DNA from 4 places in the Citricoccus sp. genome. Region 2 is predicted to be linked to each of the others. Evidence: riboswitches for the same ligand, from Rfam matches in the RefSeq annotation. Region 2 holds a riboswitch; each other region holds the start of a gene.
What was found. Region 2 has a riboswitch for S-adenosylmethionine ahead of PLJ28_RS09205 (acyl-CoA dehydrogenase family protein). Riboswitches for the same ligand answer to the same signal wherever they lie in the genome.

Region 1: another riboswitch for S-adenosylmethionine. It lies ahead of PLJ28_RS01150 (O-acetylhomoserine aminocarboxypropyltransferase/cysteine synthase family protein); the one in region 2 lies ahead of PLJ28_RS09205 (acyl-CoA dehydrogenase family protein).
Region 3: another riboswitch for S-adenosylmethionine. It lies ahead of PLJ28_RS04635 (flavin reductase family protein); the one in region 2 lies ahead of PLJ28_RS09205 (acyl-CoA dehydrogenase family protein).
Region 4: another riboswitch for S-adenosylmethionine. It lies ahead of PLJ28_RS13925 (LLM class flavin-dependent oxidoreductase); the one in region 2 lies ahead of PLJ28_RS09205 (acyl-CoA dehydrogenase family protein).

What each region holds. Positions count from the first base shown of each region.
Region 1 is NZ_DAOMPX010000002.1:5,451-9,419, reverse strand. Features, by position in the region: gene PLJ28_RS01160 (CPBP family intramembrane glutamic endopeptidase) at 77-961, shown strand; gene PLJ28_RS01155 (VOC family protein) at 1,079-1,735, opposite strand; SAM riboswitch class IV at 1,876-1,990, shown strand; gene PLJ28_RS01150 (O-acetylhomoserine aminocarboxypropyltransferase/cysteine synthase family protein) at 2,063-3,439, shown strand; gene metX (homoserine O-acetyltransferase MetX) at 3,457-3,969, shown strand, end outside.
Region 2 is NZ_DAOMPX010000023.1:32,626-36,594, reverse strand. Features, by position in the region: gene PLJ28_RS09210 (MFS transporter) at 1-671, opposite strand, end outside; gene PLJ28_RS09205 (acyl-CoA dehydrogenase family protein) at 668-1,996, opposite strand; SAM riboswitch class I at 2,101-2,201, opposite strand; gene PLJ28_RS09200 (anti-sigma factor domain-containing protein) at 2,267-3,130, opposite strand; gene PLJ28_RS09195 (RNA polymerase sigma factor) at 3,123-3,602, opposite strand; gene PLJ28_RS09190 (class F sortase) at 3,748-3,969, opposite strand, start outside.
Region 3 is NZ_DAOMPX010000008.1:38,528-42,496, forward strand. Features, by position in the region: gene PLJ28_RS04625 (hypothetical protein) at 1-440, opposite strand, end outside; gene PLJ28_RS04630 (RNA-binding S4 domain-containing protein) at 615-1,007, opposite strand; gene PLJ28_RS04635 (flavin reductase family protein) at 1,033-1,578, opposite strand; SAM riboswitch class IV at 1,648-1,767, opposite strand; gene hisD (histidinol dehydrogenase) at 1,906-3,213, opposite strand; gene PLJ28_RS04645 (mechanosensitive ion channel family protein) at 3,322-3,969, shown strand, end outside.
Region 4 is NZ_DAOMPX010000071.1:2,093-6,061, reverse strand. Features, by position in the region: gene PLJ28_RS13925 (LLM class flavin-dependent oxidoreductase) at 1-1,323, opposite strand, end outside; SAM riboswitch class I at 1,334-1,435, opposite strand; gene PLJ28_RS13920 (anti-sigma factor) at 1,494-2,291, opposite strand; gene PLJ28_RS13915 (sigma-70 family RNA polymerase sigma factor) at 2,291-2,821, opposite strand; gene PLJ28_RS13910 (hypothetical protein) at 3,033-3,969, opposite strand, start outside.

The DNA.
Region 1 (3,969 bases), on a different contig from region 2:
CACGGTAACCGGGCCCGGGGCCGCGATCCGCCGGTCGCTGCGGGTGTCCCTCGGCGGCCCTTCCTACACTGGTGCGGTGAGCACCCCCGCAGCCTCCCGGCCGACCGACCGCCTGCGCCCCTCGGCCATCACCCCGCCCTCGGCCGGCACGGTCCGCTGGGAGATCGCGATCGTGCTCGGGCTGTCCCTGGGCCAGTCGGCCGTCTACGCGATCGTCAACCTGCTGGAGAAGATGAGCCGGGGCCCGCTGTCCGGGCAGACCACCACGCTGAACCCGCCGCTGGCGGACCGGCAGTACTGGGACCTCACGTACCAGCTGCTGGACATCGTCTTCGCCCTGGTGCCGGTACTGCTGGTGTTCCACCTGCTGGTGATCCGCGGCCGCAATCCGTTCCGGACCTTCGGCCTGGACGCCCGTCGTCCGGGGGCCGACCTGGCCTGGGGCGGGGCCCTGTTCGTGGCGATCGGCCTGGGGACCCTGGCGGTCTACGCGGCCGGGCGGGCGGCCGGGGTAACCACGGCCATCGTGGGCAGCGCGCTGGACGAGTACTGGTGGACCACCCCGGTCCTGGTGCTCTCCGCGCTGCGGCACGCGCTGCTGGAGGAGGTCATCGTGGTGGCCTGGCTCTTCGACCGGCTCGGCTACCTGCAGCAACTGAGGTCCGGGCTGGACCCGGCCCGGCCCGGCGAGCCCGGTGGGCTGCGCACCTGGGCGAGCGGCGCCGTCGTCCCCCTGAACGCCACGACCGTGGTGGTGGGATGCGCGGTCTTGCGCGGGGCCTATCACCTGTACCAGGGGATCGGGCCGGGAGTGGGGAACCTGCTCATGGGATTGGTGTTCGGTGCGCTGTACGTGCGCTACCGGCGCGTGATGCCCCTGGTCGTGGCCCACCTGCTGCTGGACGTGACCGGGTTCGTGGCCTACCCGGCCCTGGCCCGGCTGGGGCTGTTCGGCACCTGAGCCCGGCCCGCGCCGCCTGTTCCGGTCGGCTCCACGCGGGACCGGCGGGCGTCCTGGACGCGAAGGCCCCCGCCCACCGGGCCGGGGGCCGGGAGGGGGCGGGGGCCGCGGGGCGCGTCAGAGGGTGACGGTGCCCTTGGGGGTCTCGAAGGTGACCTCGAGGATGCCGGGCGTGCCGGAGGGGGACTCGTAGATGACGTTGAGGTCCTCGACCCTCTGCTCGGGGTCGTCCAGTCCCAGCCAGCCCCGCACCCGGTCCCGCGATCCGGCGATCGTGATGGAGGACAGCTCCGCCTGCGGCTCCGCGGCGCGGGAGGGGTGCAGCTCCTCCATGCCGTCATCCCAGCGCAGCAGGTAGGGCACCTGCGGGTCGGCGATGAGGCCCTTGATGCCGATCTGGCGCCAGGTCAGCTCGCGGCCGTCCGGGAACTTGCGGTTGCCCGGAACGGACTGGCGCTCGAGCCGTTCCTCGAACGGGGCCAGGTCGTCCACGGCCACGCACCAGCCCATCCAGCCGCCGCCCATCTCGGAGCGGGCGCGCACGGCCTGTCCGAACGGGGCCTTGCCGGAGGAGGGGTGGTCGAGTACCTCGACGACCTCCAGGTACTGGTGCTTGCGCAACGGGAAGATGGCGTTGCGGGTGCCGAAGCGGGGGTGGACCCCGCCCTTGACTCGCTCGATGCCCAGGGCATCGGCGATCCGGGCCACCGCGGCGGGGAGGCCCTCTTCGGGGCCGACGGCGTACGAGACGTGATCAAGGCGCATCATGCCCATATCGTCCCACTTCCCCGTGGCGGAGATCGCTTAGGTTACCCTCACTTGAAAAGTTGCGCAGATCACACTCCGGCGGGGCCGCGGTCACACTGTGACCGAACGGGATGACCCGCTCGCACCGATCTGGCAGACTGGGCGCAGGTCATGAGCGCCAGCATCGAGCCCCGGCTTGCTGGCCGGCAACCCTCCAGCTCGCGGTGGGGTGCCCCGGGTGAGGACCAGGCGGGTGTCGACCGGCACCTGCAAGCGCGGGCCACCACGGCGCGGCATGCTTCACGGCACCGTGATGCCACCGGGTGGCCCTGGACGGATACAGGAGCCATGTCGATGACTGACACCCCGAACCAGGCCACCCCGGACACCGACCCGGCCGGCGCCACGGACTCCGCCGCGAACTGGGGCTTCGAGACCCGGCAGGTGCACGCCGGCATCCCGGAGGTCAACCCCTTCGGCGCCACCGCGCTGCCGATCATCCAGTCCAACTCCTTCGACTTCCCCTCCCACGAGGTCGCCGCCGACCGGTTCGCCCTGAAGGACCTCGGGCCCATCTACACCCGCATCGGCAACCCGACCCAGGAGGCCGTGGAGGGCAAGATCGCCGCCCTCGAGGGCGGGGTGGGCGCCCTGCTGCTGGCCTCCGGGCAGGCGGCCACCACCTTCTCCGTGCTCAACCTCGCCGGTGCGGGGGACCACGTGGTGGTCTCGGCCTCCCTCTACGGCGGCACCCAGAACCTGTTCAAGCACACCCTGGCCAAGATCGGCATCACCACCACCTTCGTCCAGGACCCGGACGACCTGGAGGAGTGGACGGGCGCCGTCCGGGACACCACGAAGCTGCTGTTCGCCGAGTCCCTCGGCAACCCGCGCGGGGACGTGCCGGACCTGCGGGGCATCGCCGACGTCGCCCACGCCGCCGGCGTGCCGTTCATCGTGGACAACACCCTGGCCACCCCCTACCTGCTGCGGCCGATCGAGCACGGCGCGGACGTGGTCGTGCACTCGGCCACCAAGTACCTCGGCGGCCACGCCGTGGCCATGGGCGGGGTCATCGTGGACGCCGGGACCTTTGACTACGCCTCCCAGCCGGAGCGCTTCCCGGGCTTCAACACCCCGGACGAGAGCTACAACGGACTGGTGTTCGCCCGGGACCTGGGTGTCGGGGGCATCCTCGGGGCCAACCTTGCCTACATCCTGAAGGCCCGCGTGCAGCTGCTGCGCGACTTCGGCAGCTCGATCAGCCCGTTCAACGCCTTCCTGCTCAACCTCGGCCTGGAGACCCTGTCCCTGCGGATGGAGCGTCACGTGGCCAACGCGCAGAGGGTCGCCGACTACCTGGACGGCCACGCCCAGGCCGAGGCCGTGATCTACCCGGGCCTGGCATCCAGCCCCTGGTACGAGCGCGCGCAGCAGTACCTGCCCCAGGGCGCCGGCGGCTTCGTGTCCTTCGAGATCGCCGGTGGCCGCGAGGCCGGCGCGCGGTTCGTGGACGCCCTGCGCCTGCACCACCAGGTGGCCAACATCGGCGACATCCGTTCGCTCGTCATCCACCCGGCCTCCACCACGCACTCCCAGTTGACGGAGGCCGAGCAGCGCGCCGCCGGTGTCACCCCCGGCCTGGTCCGGCTCTCGGTGGGCGTGGAGAGCATCGATGACATCCTGGCGGACCTCGAGGAGGGGTTCGCCGCCGCCAACGTCAGCGCGTGAGGCACGGAGGGACCCCCATGACCATGACCAGCCCCCACCAGACCCGCACCGCCCTTCCCGACGGCGGCCTGCACTCCCGGCGGATCGGCGCCTTCGACTTCGAGGCCGGCGGTCACCTGCCCGCCGTGGAGATCGCCTACGAGACCTGGGGCACGCTGAACGCGGACAGGTCCAACGCCGTGCTGGTGCTGCACGCCCTGACCGGTTCCACCCACGTGGCCGCCTCCACCGGGGAACCGGAGGCCGGCTGGTGGGAGGGCATCATCGGACCGGGCGCGCCGGTGGACACCGATCAGTGGTTCGTGGTGGCCCCCAACATGCTGGGCGGCTGCTACGGGACGACCGGTCCGTCCTCGCTGGACGCGGACGGCACCCCGTGGGGTTCGCGGTTCCCGTTCACCACCATCCGGGACTCCGTCCATGCCGAGGCCCGCCTCGCGGACGCCCTGGGCATCGAGGCGTGGCAGGCCGTGATCGGCGGCTCGATGGGCGGGGCCCGCGCCCTGGAATGGGCCGCGACCTACCCGGGG
Region 2 (3,969 bases):
CCGAGCCGGATCCACAGTCCCAGGGCCACCAGCAGCGCGGAGAGCAGGAACGGGATCCGCCACCCGAAGGCGGCGAACTGCTCGGCGCTCAGCACGTTCTGCACGATGAAGAACGCGCCGGTGGCCAGCAGCATCCCCGCGGACGAGCCGATCTGCGTGAAGGACCCGAAGAAGCCGCGGTGCCGGGCCGGGGCGTGCTCCACGCTCAGCAGAGCCGAACCGCCCCATTCCGCACCGGCGGACAGGCCCTGCAGGACGCGCAGCACCACCAGCCCGACGACGGCCCACCAGCCGATCGCCTCGAAGGTGGGCAGCAGCCCGATCAGGGTCGAGGCCACGCCCATCAGCAGCAGCGAGGCCACCAGCAGGGCCTTGCGGCCGATCCGGTCCCCCAGGTGTCCGGCCACGATGCCGCCCAGCGGCCGGGCGATCACGCCGACGGCGAGCGTGGCGAACGAGGCGACGATGCCGCCGAGCTCGGTGGCCATCGGGAAGAACTGGACGTTGAAGACCAGCGCCGCGGCCGTGCCGTAGAGGTAGAAGTCGTACCACTCGATGGTGGTTCCGGCGAAGGCCGAGGCGAGGACGCGCTTCTTGCCGTCGAAGACCCGCGCGGGTCCCTGCCGGGGTTCGCCGGTGGAGGTGGTGGTCATGATGGTCGGGGCGCTCATGCGGCAGGCCCCGCCGTCTTCGCGTCGCCGATGGCGTTCAGGCCCTCCGGCAGGATGCCGTTGATGTGGTAGTCGCCGAGGGCGCGGGCCCGGAAGGCGATCGGGTTGTGGGTGGCCACGGTCTGGGCGTTGCGCCAGTGCCGGTCCAGCCCCTTGGACGTGGAGGTCGCGGAGGCACCCACGGTCAGGAACAGGTCCTGGGCGGCGCCCAGTGCCAGTTCGGGCACCGTGACCTGGGCGTGCTCGACGGCGATCTCGGACTCGTACAGGGCTCCCGGCAGGGTGCCGGTGAACTCCGGGACATTCGCCCCGGCATCGATGGCGGCCTGGATGCCGGCGTCGAGGGCCCGCGCGGCGTGCAGCACGGTGGCCTCGGCGGTGAAGGCCTGGGCGGAGATCCGCCCGGTGGCCTCCTGGATCAGCGGGTCCTCGCGGAACGGCAGGCCCAGCCCGGTGTTGAAGGTGCGCTTGCGGGTGGCGATGGTGGCGACGGTGTCCCGGCGGGCGGCCCGGGCGATGCCGGCCAGCACGGCCAGCAGCACGAGCTGGAAGAAGGCGGCCTCGTGGACGGCCTCGGCGCTGCCCGCGGTACGGTCCAGCACGGCGTCCTCGGGGACGGTGACGTCCTCGAAGAGGGCCGTGCCGGTGCCGGTGAGCTTCTGCCCGAAGCCGTCCCAGTCGTCCTCCAGCGTGACACCGGGGGCGTCCGTGGCGACGACGGCGAAGCGGCGTCCGTCCTCACCGTCCAGTGCGGCGGAGACCCGCGTGTAGTCCGAGAAGATCGATCCGGTCGCGTAGAGCTTCCGGCCGTTGAGCACCCAGCCCTCCCCGCTCCGGGTCAGCACGGTGTTCAGGGTGCCCAGGGCGTTGCCGCCCTTCTCGGTGGACGCGTTGCCCACCGTCGCCCCCGCCAGCACCCGGGGGTACCAGGCGTCCTGGAGGCGGCCGGGCAGGAAGCGCAGGGATTCCACGAAACCGTAGTGGGACCGGTACAGGTGGGCGATGTTCGAGTCGGCCTCGGCCAGGTCGATGAGCAACCGGGTGAAGTCCTCGATGCTCACCCCCGGCCCTCCGTGGGCGGCCGGGACCCGCAGGGTGCCGAACCCGGCGCGGTCCAGCCTGCGGACCTCCTCCCGGGGCAGCCGGCGCTCCAGGTCCCGTTCCAGGGCACCGGCCGCGATCGAGGCGAAGACCGGGGCGAAGTGCTCGCGCAATCCCGCGTAGGAGGCGGGCAGGCCCTCGGCGAGGTTCGCGGCCCCGGCCTCCGGTCCCGGCCGGGAGAGGTGTTCGGTGGTGGCGGCCTTCTCGGCCGTGCTCTGCGACATTCGGCGGTCCTTCCGGTCACACCGAGGATTACCGGCAGTCACGCCAACGGCTGGTCCGGCGCAGGCAGCGGACGCCGACGCACAGACCGACTGCAGATCCGGGATCTCCATCGGTCCTGGCCTTAGCACCCGTCGTTGGGGAGATGATCCCCTCGGGTTGCTGCGGCGTCGTCGAGCCAGGTCTCTCAGCCGCTCTGGATGGTTACGGGTTCACCCTAGCAATGGATCCCCGGGGCGTGGATGTCGCCCACGTCACGTCAGGACACACAGTCACCCCGCGGTGGCGTCCCCGGACCGGGTCATGGCCCCCGCCGCCAGCGTCACGCCGCTGTGCGAGGGGTCGCCGTCGAATTCCTCCTGGGAGACGTCCACCACCGGGAACCGGTCGAGGTCGACGCCGTCCGGCACCGGCAGCGTGGTGGTCTGGCCGGACACCGTGCCCAGCGAGATCAGCCGGCTGGCCTGTTCGTCGCGCAGCCACACCTCGTAGTACCCCTCCTGGGGCCCCTCGGAGACGTCGACGGTCAGGCGCAGGGCGCCGTCGGGCTCGGCGACCATCTCGGCGCGCCCCTCCACGTCCCGCTCCGTCACCGGCGCGAGGACCGCCTCGCCGACGGCGACCGGCTGGGGCGGCGTGTCCTGCCCGCTGTCCCCCTGGCCCACCAGGCCGGCCACGACGGCGGCACCGACGGCGCCGACGACCAGCCCGGCGGCCGCGGCGGCCGTGATGACGGGCCACCGGCGTCGCTGGGTCCGGGGCAGGAAGCTCACCGTGCCGGCGTCGTCGGCACCGAGCGTCCCCCCGCCACCGTGCCCTCCGGGCGCGGTCTCCGCAGACGTGCCGGACGTGCCGGCCGGCTCCGGGGCGCCCGGGACCGCGGCGAGACCGGGTCCGGCGTGGGGATCCTGCCGGAGGCCCAACTCCCGTTCGATGCCCGCCCACACGTCGGCGGACGGCTCGTGGAGGCTGACCGGTGCCGCGAGCGCGGACACCACGCGCTCGGTCCGGTCGAGGTCCAGGCGGCAGTCGGGGCAGGAGCGCAGGTGGGCGGCGGCCCCGGGGCCGGGCGCCTGGCCGGCGGCGATCGAGGCCAGGTCCTCCTCGGTCAGGTGCCGTTCAGCGGTCTCAGCCATCGTTCACCTCCAGTGCTGCTCGAAGCCGGGCCAGTCCCCGGTGGACATGCGACTTGACCGTTCCCAGGGGCATTCCCAGCCGTTCGGCGATCTGCCCCTGCGGGAGGTCCTGGACGAAGGCCATCCTCAGGATCTCATCCTGGGGCGGACCGAGCCTCTCCAGGGCCTCATGGACCAGCACCCGGTCCACGACCTGCTCGGACAGTTGCCGGTCCTCCCGCTGATGCTGGCCGGACGTCGCGTCCACGAGCTGCCGCTGGCGGTCCCGGGCCGCGAACGTGTCCGCCACGACCCGACGGGTGATCCCGGTCAGCCAGCCGCCCAGCGGACGGGTGGGGTCGTAGGTCTCCCGCGAGCGCCAGGCCCGCGTGAACACCTGCTGCGTGGCGTCCTCCGCGTCCTGCCGGTTGGACAGCGCCGCCATGCACAGGGAGAAGACGAGACGGCCATGCTGGTCATAGGCCTCACGCATGGCGTCCGCGCTCCCCGCGGCGAAGCGTCGGGAGAGGTCGTCGCTGTCCAGCGTCCCTCCTCGGTCGTGGCCCCGGCGGGCGGCGGTGGTCCATCACGTCACCCCGGGGCGTACCCGTGGCACGGACGTCCTCCGAGGATACGGGTCAGTCCAGTGACTCTGCCACCACGATGATGTTGTCCGCATAGCTCTGCCTCTCCGGCAACCACTGTCCACCACAGGTCACGAGGACCAGCCGTTCCGGTCCGGAGCGGGTGAAGTAGGGGGTGAAGTCCAGCCCGTCCTTGCCCAGGCGCTCCACCTGGGTGACCCGGTAGGCGTGCCACCGCCCGGACTCGTCCCCGACCCGGACCGTGTCCCCCGTCCG
Region 3 (3,969 bases), on a different contig from region 2:
CCGGCGGCGGCGTCGGTGCAGAGGCCGTCCTGCTCCGCGGGGCCCGCTGCGGGGATCCCCTCGGCCGGTTCCGCGTCGGCGGGACCCGCCTCGGCGCCGACGGGCGGTTCGTCACCCGTCTCCGGGGTGGGCGCCTCGCCGGTACCGGAGGTGAGCGCCTCATCGGTGCCGCCGGCGGGTGCCTCGCCGGTCTCGGCGGGGGCCTCCTCACCGGTTCCGGTGACTGGTTCGGGTGCGGTCTCGACAGTGGCCTCGGCGCCACCGGTCCCGGCCGCACCCTCCACGTCCGCCACCACGATGGTGCTGGCAGGCCCTTCCGCGAGGTCCAGGTCCGTGTCGGCGTGTGCTGCGGGTGCCAGCATCACCGTCGTGACCAGGCCCAGGGCTGCCATCCCGGTGATGGCCGGCGTGCGTCGGTAGAGGGGGGTCGTGTGCTGCATCAGAAGATCCTTCGTCCGCTGGATCCAGCCCGGGGTGGACTGGTAGCACCCCAACCTATGAGAGGGCTGTGAATGGGGCACTAGTAGGCACTACCCGACGTGCACTGCCGACGACCACGTCATCGGGCGCCGCCCTACTCGGTTTTTGAGTCTGTTTCGGTCCGCTTCGCTTCCTCAGGGCTGAGGATCCCGGCCGCGGAGCCGGTCCATCTGACGGCGGTCCCGCTTGGTGGGGCGCCCTGCGCCGCGATCGCGCTGGGGGACGGCCAGCAGTTCCCGGGGGATCAGCGGCGGCGAGTGGTCGACGTAGTGGCGCACCGCCTCGGCGGCCCCGACCCGTTTGGCCAGCAGGCCGGTGACCTCCAGGACCCTCTCCCGGCCCGGCTGGCGCAGCCGGATGGTGTCACCGGGCTTGACCGGCTGGGCCGCCTTGGCCGGCTGGCCGTTGAGACGCACGTGGCCGGCCCGGCAGGCCGCCGTCGCCGCCGAGCGGGTCTTGTACATGCGGATGCCCCACAGCCAGGCGTCCAGGCGGACCTGGCTCGGTGGCTGCGGGGCGTTCGGCATGCGGACCAGGATACGGGTGGGCCGGTTACTGGTTGCCCTCGGCGGTGCGCAGGTTGCGGAAGGCCGAACGGTGGAAGACCAGCGGCTCGTGCTCGGAGGAGTGGTCGTGGACGCCGTGGACCTCGAGCAGGACCACGTGGTGGTCGCCGGCCGGGACCTCCGCGTAGACGGAGGTCTCCAGCCACAGCGCGGCGTTGTCCAGGAACAGGGCGCCCCGGTCCGAGGCGCGAACGCCCAGGCCCTCGAAGCGGTCCCCGTCCTTGGAGGCCAACTGGCGGCAGACGTCGGTGTGGCCCTCGGCGAGGATCGAGATCCCGATGCGCTCGGCCCGCTTCAGCCGCGGCCAGGTCCGGGAGGTGTTCTGCACGGCGAAGGACACCAGTGCCGGTTCGAGGGAGACCCCCACCGTGAAGGACGAGGCCACGAGGCCCTCCTTCTGGTCATCGGCGAGGCCGCACAGCGCGGCGACGCCGGAGGGGAAGTGGGAGAAGGCCGAGCGCAGGGTCTGGGCGGACAGGTCGGTGTCCAGGGTGGCGGTGCGGCTCAGGTCGATGGTGGCCAGGGCGGTCATGTCAGTCCTCCGTTCGAGGGCGCATCCACAGTGTGACCTCGGGCGGTGCCCCTCCGGTACCTGCTTCAGACGCGGTACTTGCCCGCCGGCTTGCCCGGAAGGCCGAATCATCACCTGGAGCACCCCACTACTGCGTGAAGAGGGTTGCCGTCCCGCAAGCCAGGGCTGTAACAGCGGGAACTCGTGATTCTGGGTTCAGCGTAACGACGGCCGGGGCGACGGGTCAAAGGCCTTCTGCGGATGTGAACGCCTGTGACGGTGACCTCCGTCACGTGCTGCGGAGCCGGTTGCCGCCGACGCGGGACGGCACCCGGCGGTGACCGGGGGCTACCGGAAACGCCGGGCCACGGCCTCCCCGTGGGCGGGCAGCCCCTCGGCCCCGGCCAGTGCCGAGATGTTCGATGCCAACTCCTTCAACCCGGTCTCGGAGTACCGGATCAGCTGCTGCAGCCGCAGGAAGCTGACCGTGTTCAGCCCCGAGGAGTACCGGGCGGACCCGCCGGTGGGCAGCACGTGGTTGGACCCGGAGGAGTAGTCGCCCAGCGGCACGGGGGAGTACGGTCCCACGAACACGGCCCCGGCGTTGCGGATCCGGCGCGCGGTGGCCAGCGCGTCCACGGTGTGCACCTCCAGGTGCTCGGCGGCGTAGGCATCGGCCACCGCGATGGCCGTGGCCAGGGTGTCCACCACGAGGATCCCGGACTGCGGACCGGTCAGGGCCTGACGGACCTGCTCCTCGTGGAACGACCCCGGCACCTGCTCCTGGACCTGGGCCACCACGTCCCGGGCCAGCTCCGGGGACGTGGTGATGAGCACCGAACCGGCCATCGGGTCGTGCTCGGCCTGGCTGATCAGGTCGGCCGCGACCCACTCCGCGTCCGCCGTGGCATCGGCCAGCACGGCGATCTCGGTGGGACCGGCCTCGGCGTCGATCCCGATGGTCCCGAGCAGCGCCCGCTTGGCCGCGGCCACGTAGATGTTGCCCGGCCCCGTGACCATGTCCACCGGGGCGCACAGGCGCGTGCCGTCGTCGTCGTTCACCCCGTAGGCGAACATGGCCACGGCCTGGGCGCCGCCGGCGGCATAGACCTCGTCCACGCCGAGCAGGGCGCAGGCGGCCAGGATGACGGGGTGCGGCAGGCCGCCGAAGTCCTTCTGCGGCGGGGAGGCCACCGCCAGGGAGGGCACCCCGGCCGCCTGCGCCGGGACCACGTTCATCACCACGGAGGAGGGGTACACCGCGCGCCCGCCGGGCACGTACAGCCCCACCCGGCCCACCGGGACCCAGCGGTTCTCCACGATGGCCCCCTCCCCGAGGTCGACCTCGGACCCGGGCGGCAGCTGCGCGGCGTGCACGGTCCGGGCGCGGGCGATCGACTCCTCCAGTGCGGAGCGGACCTCGGGGTCCAGGGCCTCCAGCGCCTCGGCCAGCGCCGGGGCGGGCACCCGCAACGACGGCGGCCGGATCCCGTCGAAGCGCTCGCCCAGGTCCAGCACGGCCGAGGCGCCGCCGGAGCGCACCTCGTCCAGGATCGGCAGCACCCGCGGCACGGCACCGGCCACGTCCAGCTCGGCCCGGGGCAGCACCGTGGCCGGGTCGACGTCGTGTCCGCGCAGGTCCGTGATGGAAAGCATGAGGGTCCTCTTCCGGTACTGGAGTGGTCGGCCGTGATCTGAAGCGATCTCAGCGTCCATTCTCCACCCGTTCAGGTCCGGTGCAGGCGCCGGTGACAGACTGGGACCATGCCATTGATGTCCCTGTCCTCCGTGCTGCCCGCCCTGCCCGGGGCGGCCGTTCCCTCCGGGGCGGCCCTCCGTGCCCTCTCCGAACCGGTCCCGGACGGGACCGCGACACCGGAGGACATCACCACCACCGTCCCGGACACCATGGAGGAGGGGGCCCAGGGCGCCGTGGACTCCCTCGGCCCGTTCTGGGGGATCCTGTCCACCGTGCTGGTCGGGGTCGTCATCGCGCTGGCCGTCGTGACCGCGGCCTCCGTGCTGCTCAACGTGGTGCTGCGCGGCCGGCCGGCACTGCGGCGCCAGGTGGCCCGGTGCCGGGTCCCGGTGGCCGTGGCGCTGAGCCTGATGGCCGCCAGGATCGCCCTGGGCCTGACCGCCTCCGAGTACGACTGGTTCGAGGGGACGAACTTCCTGCTGCTGGCCGGGATCATCGGCTCACTGGCCTGGCTGGCCCTGCGGATCGTGCGGATCGTCGAGGAGCGGGTGCTCGCCAAGTACCAGAGCGCGGGCGAGGACGACCGGCGGGACCGCAAGATCCAGACCCAGACGGTGCTGATCCGGCGCATCCTCGAGGCCCTGATCATCGTCATCGCGGTGGCCGTGATCCTGCTGACCATCCCGCAGGTGCGAGCGGTGGGCGCCGGCCTG
Region 4 (3,969 bases), on a different contig from region 2:
CTGCAGTTCCGGGACCACGTACTGCACGATGTCCTCGAAGGTGCCCGGGGTGATGTGGTAGGCGAGGTTGAACCCGTCCACATCGGTCTCGTCCTGGATGCGGACCAGTTCCCTCGCCACGGTCTCGCCGGAGCCGATGATGACCGGGCCGAACCCGCCCACGCCGCACCACTCGGCGATGCGCCGCACCGTCCACGGGTTGCCGTCGTCCCCCGAGGCCTTCTTGAAGGTCTCGATGGTGGACTGGATGGCGTTGGACTCCACGTCGCCCAGCGGCTCGTCGAGGTCGAACTGGGACAGGTCGATGCCCATCCAGCCGCTCATCAGCACGAGGCCGCCCTCGACGTCGATGTACTTCGTGAGCTCCTCGTACTTGGCCTGTGCCTCCTCGTCGGTGGCACCCGTGACGATGGTCTGCATGGACATGATGCGGAGGTCGTACGGATCGCGGCCGGCCTCGACGGCGGCCCGGCGGAGCTTCGCCGCGGTGCCCTTGATCAGTTCGGCCGTGGGCGAGTTGATGAACACGGCCTCGGCGTGCTTGCCGGCGAAGGCCCGGCCGCGCGTGGAGGCGCCGGCCTGGTAGATCACGGGGGTGCGCTGCTTGGACGGCTCGGTGAAGGCGATGCCGGGGGTCTTGAAGTACGTGCCCTCGTGCTCGATGCGGTGGACCTTGGACGGGTCGATGAAGACGCCCGACTCCTTGTCGTTGACGACCGCGTCGTCCTCCCACGAGCCCTCGAGCAGCTTGTAGACCACGTCGAGGTACTCGTCGGCGTGGTTGTAGCGCTCGTCGTGCTCCATCTGGTCCTCGTGCCCGAAGTTCCGGGCGGCCGAGGGCAGGTAGCCCGTCACGACGTTCCAGCCCACGCGGCCCTCGGTGAGGTGGTCCAGCGTGGCCAGGCGGCGTGCGAAGGCGTACGGGTGCTCGTAGGCGGTGCCCGCGGTGACGCCGAAGGTGAGGTGCTTGGTCACGGCGGCCATCGGCGGGACCACAAGGATCGGGTCGTTGGTGGGCACCTGGGTGCCGGCCTTCAGGGTGGCCTCGTCCGAGCTGCCGTAGACGTCGTAGGGACCCAGGACGTCGGCGATGAAGATGCCGTCGAACAGCCCCTTCTCCAGCGTCTGGGCCAGCCCCGTCCAGTAGCCCAGGGTGTTGTAGTCGCGGGCGTGGTCGTCCGGGTGGCGCCACAGGCCGGGGGACTGGTGGGCCACGCAGTTCATGTCGAAGGCGTTGAAGAGGATCTCGCGCCGGCCGGCGGGGGTGGTCGGCACCCCTGCGGGCAGTCCGGCGGTGGTGTTCTGGGCATTCGATGACGTCATGGTGATGCTCCTTCCATCGGTCCTGGCGGTAGCACCGGTCCCGCGCCCCGGGGGCGCGTGGTGGTTGCTGCGGCGTCGACGAGCCAGGTCTCTCGGCCGCTCTGGATGGTTACCGGGCAATTGGAGCACACCGTCCGGGGCCGGGACGAATCCGGTGTCCTCCGGTGACGTCAGCCCGCGGCCACCACCACGACAGGATCCGTGGTGGGGGCCGGCGATCCCCCGGCGGGCTCGAGGGTGAGGGCCAGCGCCGCCCTGGCCGGCACCTCGGGCAGCCGGACGAGGGCCAGACCGTCGTCGAGTTCCAGGAGCCCCGCGGACCGGGGCGACTGATCGCCCTCGAGGGTCCACAATTGGTAGACGCGGTCACCCTCCGGGGCAGCAAGGCCCCGGGCGGCCACCACGGTCTCGCCCGAGGGGGCCCGCGCGACCTCGACTGTGCCGCCGCCCGCCACGGGTGCCGTCTCCTGACGGGCTCCGTCCTGTCCGAGTACCTGTTCGATGGCCACCACCTGGTCCTGCTGCGTCAGGCCCCCGTCCTGCCACGGCTGGGCGAGGAGCAGCACTGCGGCGGTCGCGGCCGCCGCCGCAGTGGCGGCCACCGCGGTCCAGGCCCGACGGCGGCCGGGCCAGCGTCGTTCCCGCTGGTCCCGCAGGCTGGTGGGCGCGTCCGGATCCTGCGATCCCGCGGTGGCGGCACCGGCGGACGTCGCCTCGGGACGCACCCCGGTGTGTGCGGACCGGAGGGACCTGGCCTCGGCGTCGACGGCGCCCAGGACGCGGTCCCTCAGCCCGGCAGGCGGCGCCGCGTTCTCGCGGGTGCCCAGACCGTCCGTGGCCCGCAGCAGGGCGTCGGCCTCGGCCCGCAGGACGGGGTCGACGCGCAATCGCTCCTCGATCCGGCGCCGCTCGGCCTCGTCCACGGCATTAAGGGCCCAGGCGGCGAGCAGTTCCCGTTCGTCGGCCATCACTCCACCCCCAGGCAGTCCAGTAGTCGGTGCAGGCCGGTGCGCATCCGTGATTTCACGGTGGCGAGCTTGGCCCCGAGCCGGTCGGCGACCTCTCGGTACGAGAGCCCGCCGTAGTATGCGGCCGTGACGGCCTCGTGTTCCAGGGCCGTCAGCGCACCCAGGCAGTCGGCCACCCGGCCCCGGTCCTCGGCGTCGGTCACCGCCTCGGAGACGTCGTCGTGGTCCCGGCCAAAGGATGCCGCGCCTGCCCGGAGCTCCCGGTCGCGTCGGGACTGGGTGGATCGCACCAGGTCCACGGCCCGCCGGTGGGTGATCGAGCAGACCCAGCCGATCACCGATCCCCGCTCGCGGCGGTACCCCCCGGCGCCACGCCAGGCGTCCAGCAGGGCCTCCTGGGTGACGTCAGCCGCCAGGTCCCGGTCCCGCACCACGCGCAGGGCCAGGCCATACGCACGCGGGGCGACGGCGTCGTAGAAGGCGGCGAAGGCCTGCTGATCCCCCTGGGCGCTGCGCCGGAGGTGGTCCACCAACTGGTCCTCACCGGCCCCGGTCCGCGGGCGCGGGCCTGGGGGCGTGGTCCCCGGTCCGGCGTCGCGCGTCATCCGGCCAGCGTATCCGCGCCCTGCTCCCCCGTGCGAGGCGAGGCCAGGATCGGCGTGGCGCTGGTTCGACCGCGGCGTCCCGGGATGCCCCTGGGGGCAACCGGGACGCCGTGCGCCGGTCACCGGCCCGGACCGGTCACGGGACGAGGGCCTCCGCCATCGAGTCGATGGCCCCGGAGAGCGTCTCCACGTGCATGCCCAGCCCCTCGGCGATGTCCGCGGCCGGCAGTTCTCCACCGCTGATCTCCTCGAAGAACTCCCCGGCCTGCGGGCGGTATCCGTCCAGGTCCATCAGGGCCTGCTCGGCGGCCTCGGTGTCCCCACCGGCCCGGGCCTGCGCATAGTCCACGAAGAACCCGATGTGCTCACGCCACAGTTCCAGGAACGCCGTGCCCTGCTCCTCGCCGGCCAGCGAGCCGATCTTCTCGGCGAGGGCCTTCGAATTGGTGTCCAGGGTGGCGGCCGCCGCGGTGAAGGCCTCCGAGTCGGTGCCACCCTGTGCGGTGTAGGCGGTGAACACGGCGATCCCGGCGAGGTAGACGTGCTCCTGCAGGTCGTAGGTGAGCTGAGCCCGCAGCGTGGCGGCGTCGTCCATCGGGTCGCCTTCCATCCCGGTGGCCGTGACGACGCCACCGGAGATGGTGGCCGCCGCCTCGCCGACGTGGTGCGCGGCCATCCGCAGGTCGTCGTAGGCGGCCGGGTCGCCGGCTGCGAGGCCGTCGATGGCCATGGTGAGGGTGTCCACATGGCCGTGCAGGGACTCCGTGACGGCCCCGGCCGGCAGCTCGCCGCCCGTGAGCTTCTCGAAGAACGAGCCGGCTTCCTGCGTGTACCCCTCGAGGTCCGCCATCGCCTGCTCCTTGGCGGCCGCGTCCCCACCCTTGGCGGCCGCGGCGTAGTCCACGAAGTAGCCGATGTGCTCGCGCCACAGCTGCAGGAACGCCTCCGAGGTCTCCGCGTCCGAGGCGGCCTCGATGGTGGCTGCCAGCTCCTGGGAGTTCTCGTCCAGGGCGGCGGAGGCCAGTTCGGTCTCCGGGCTGTCGAGTTCGGTGGCGTAGGCCGTGGCCACCGTC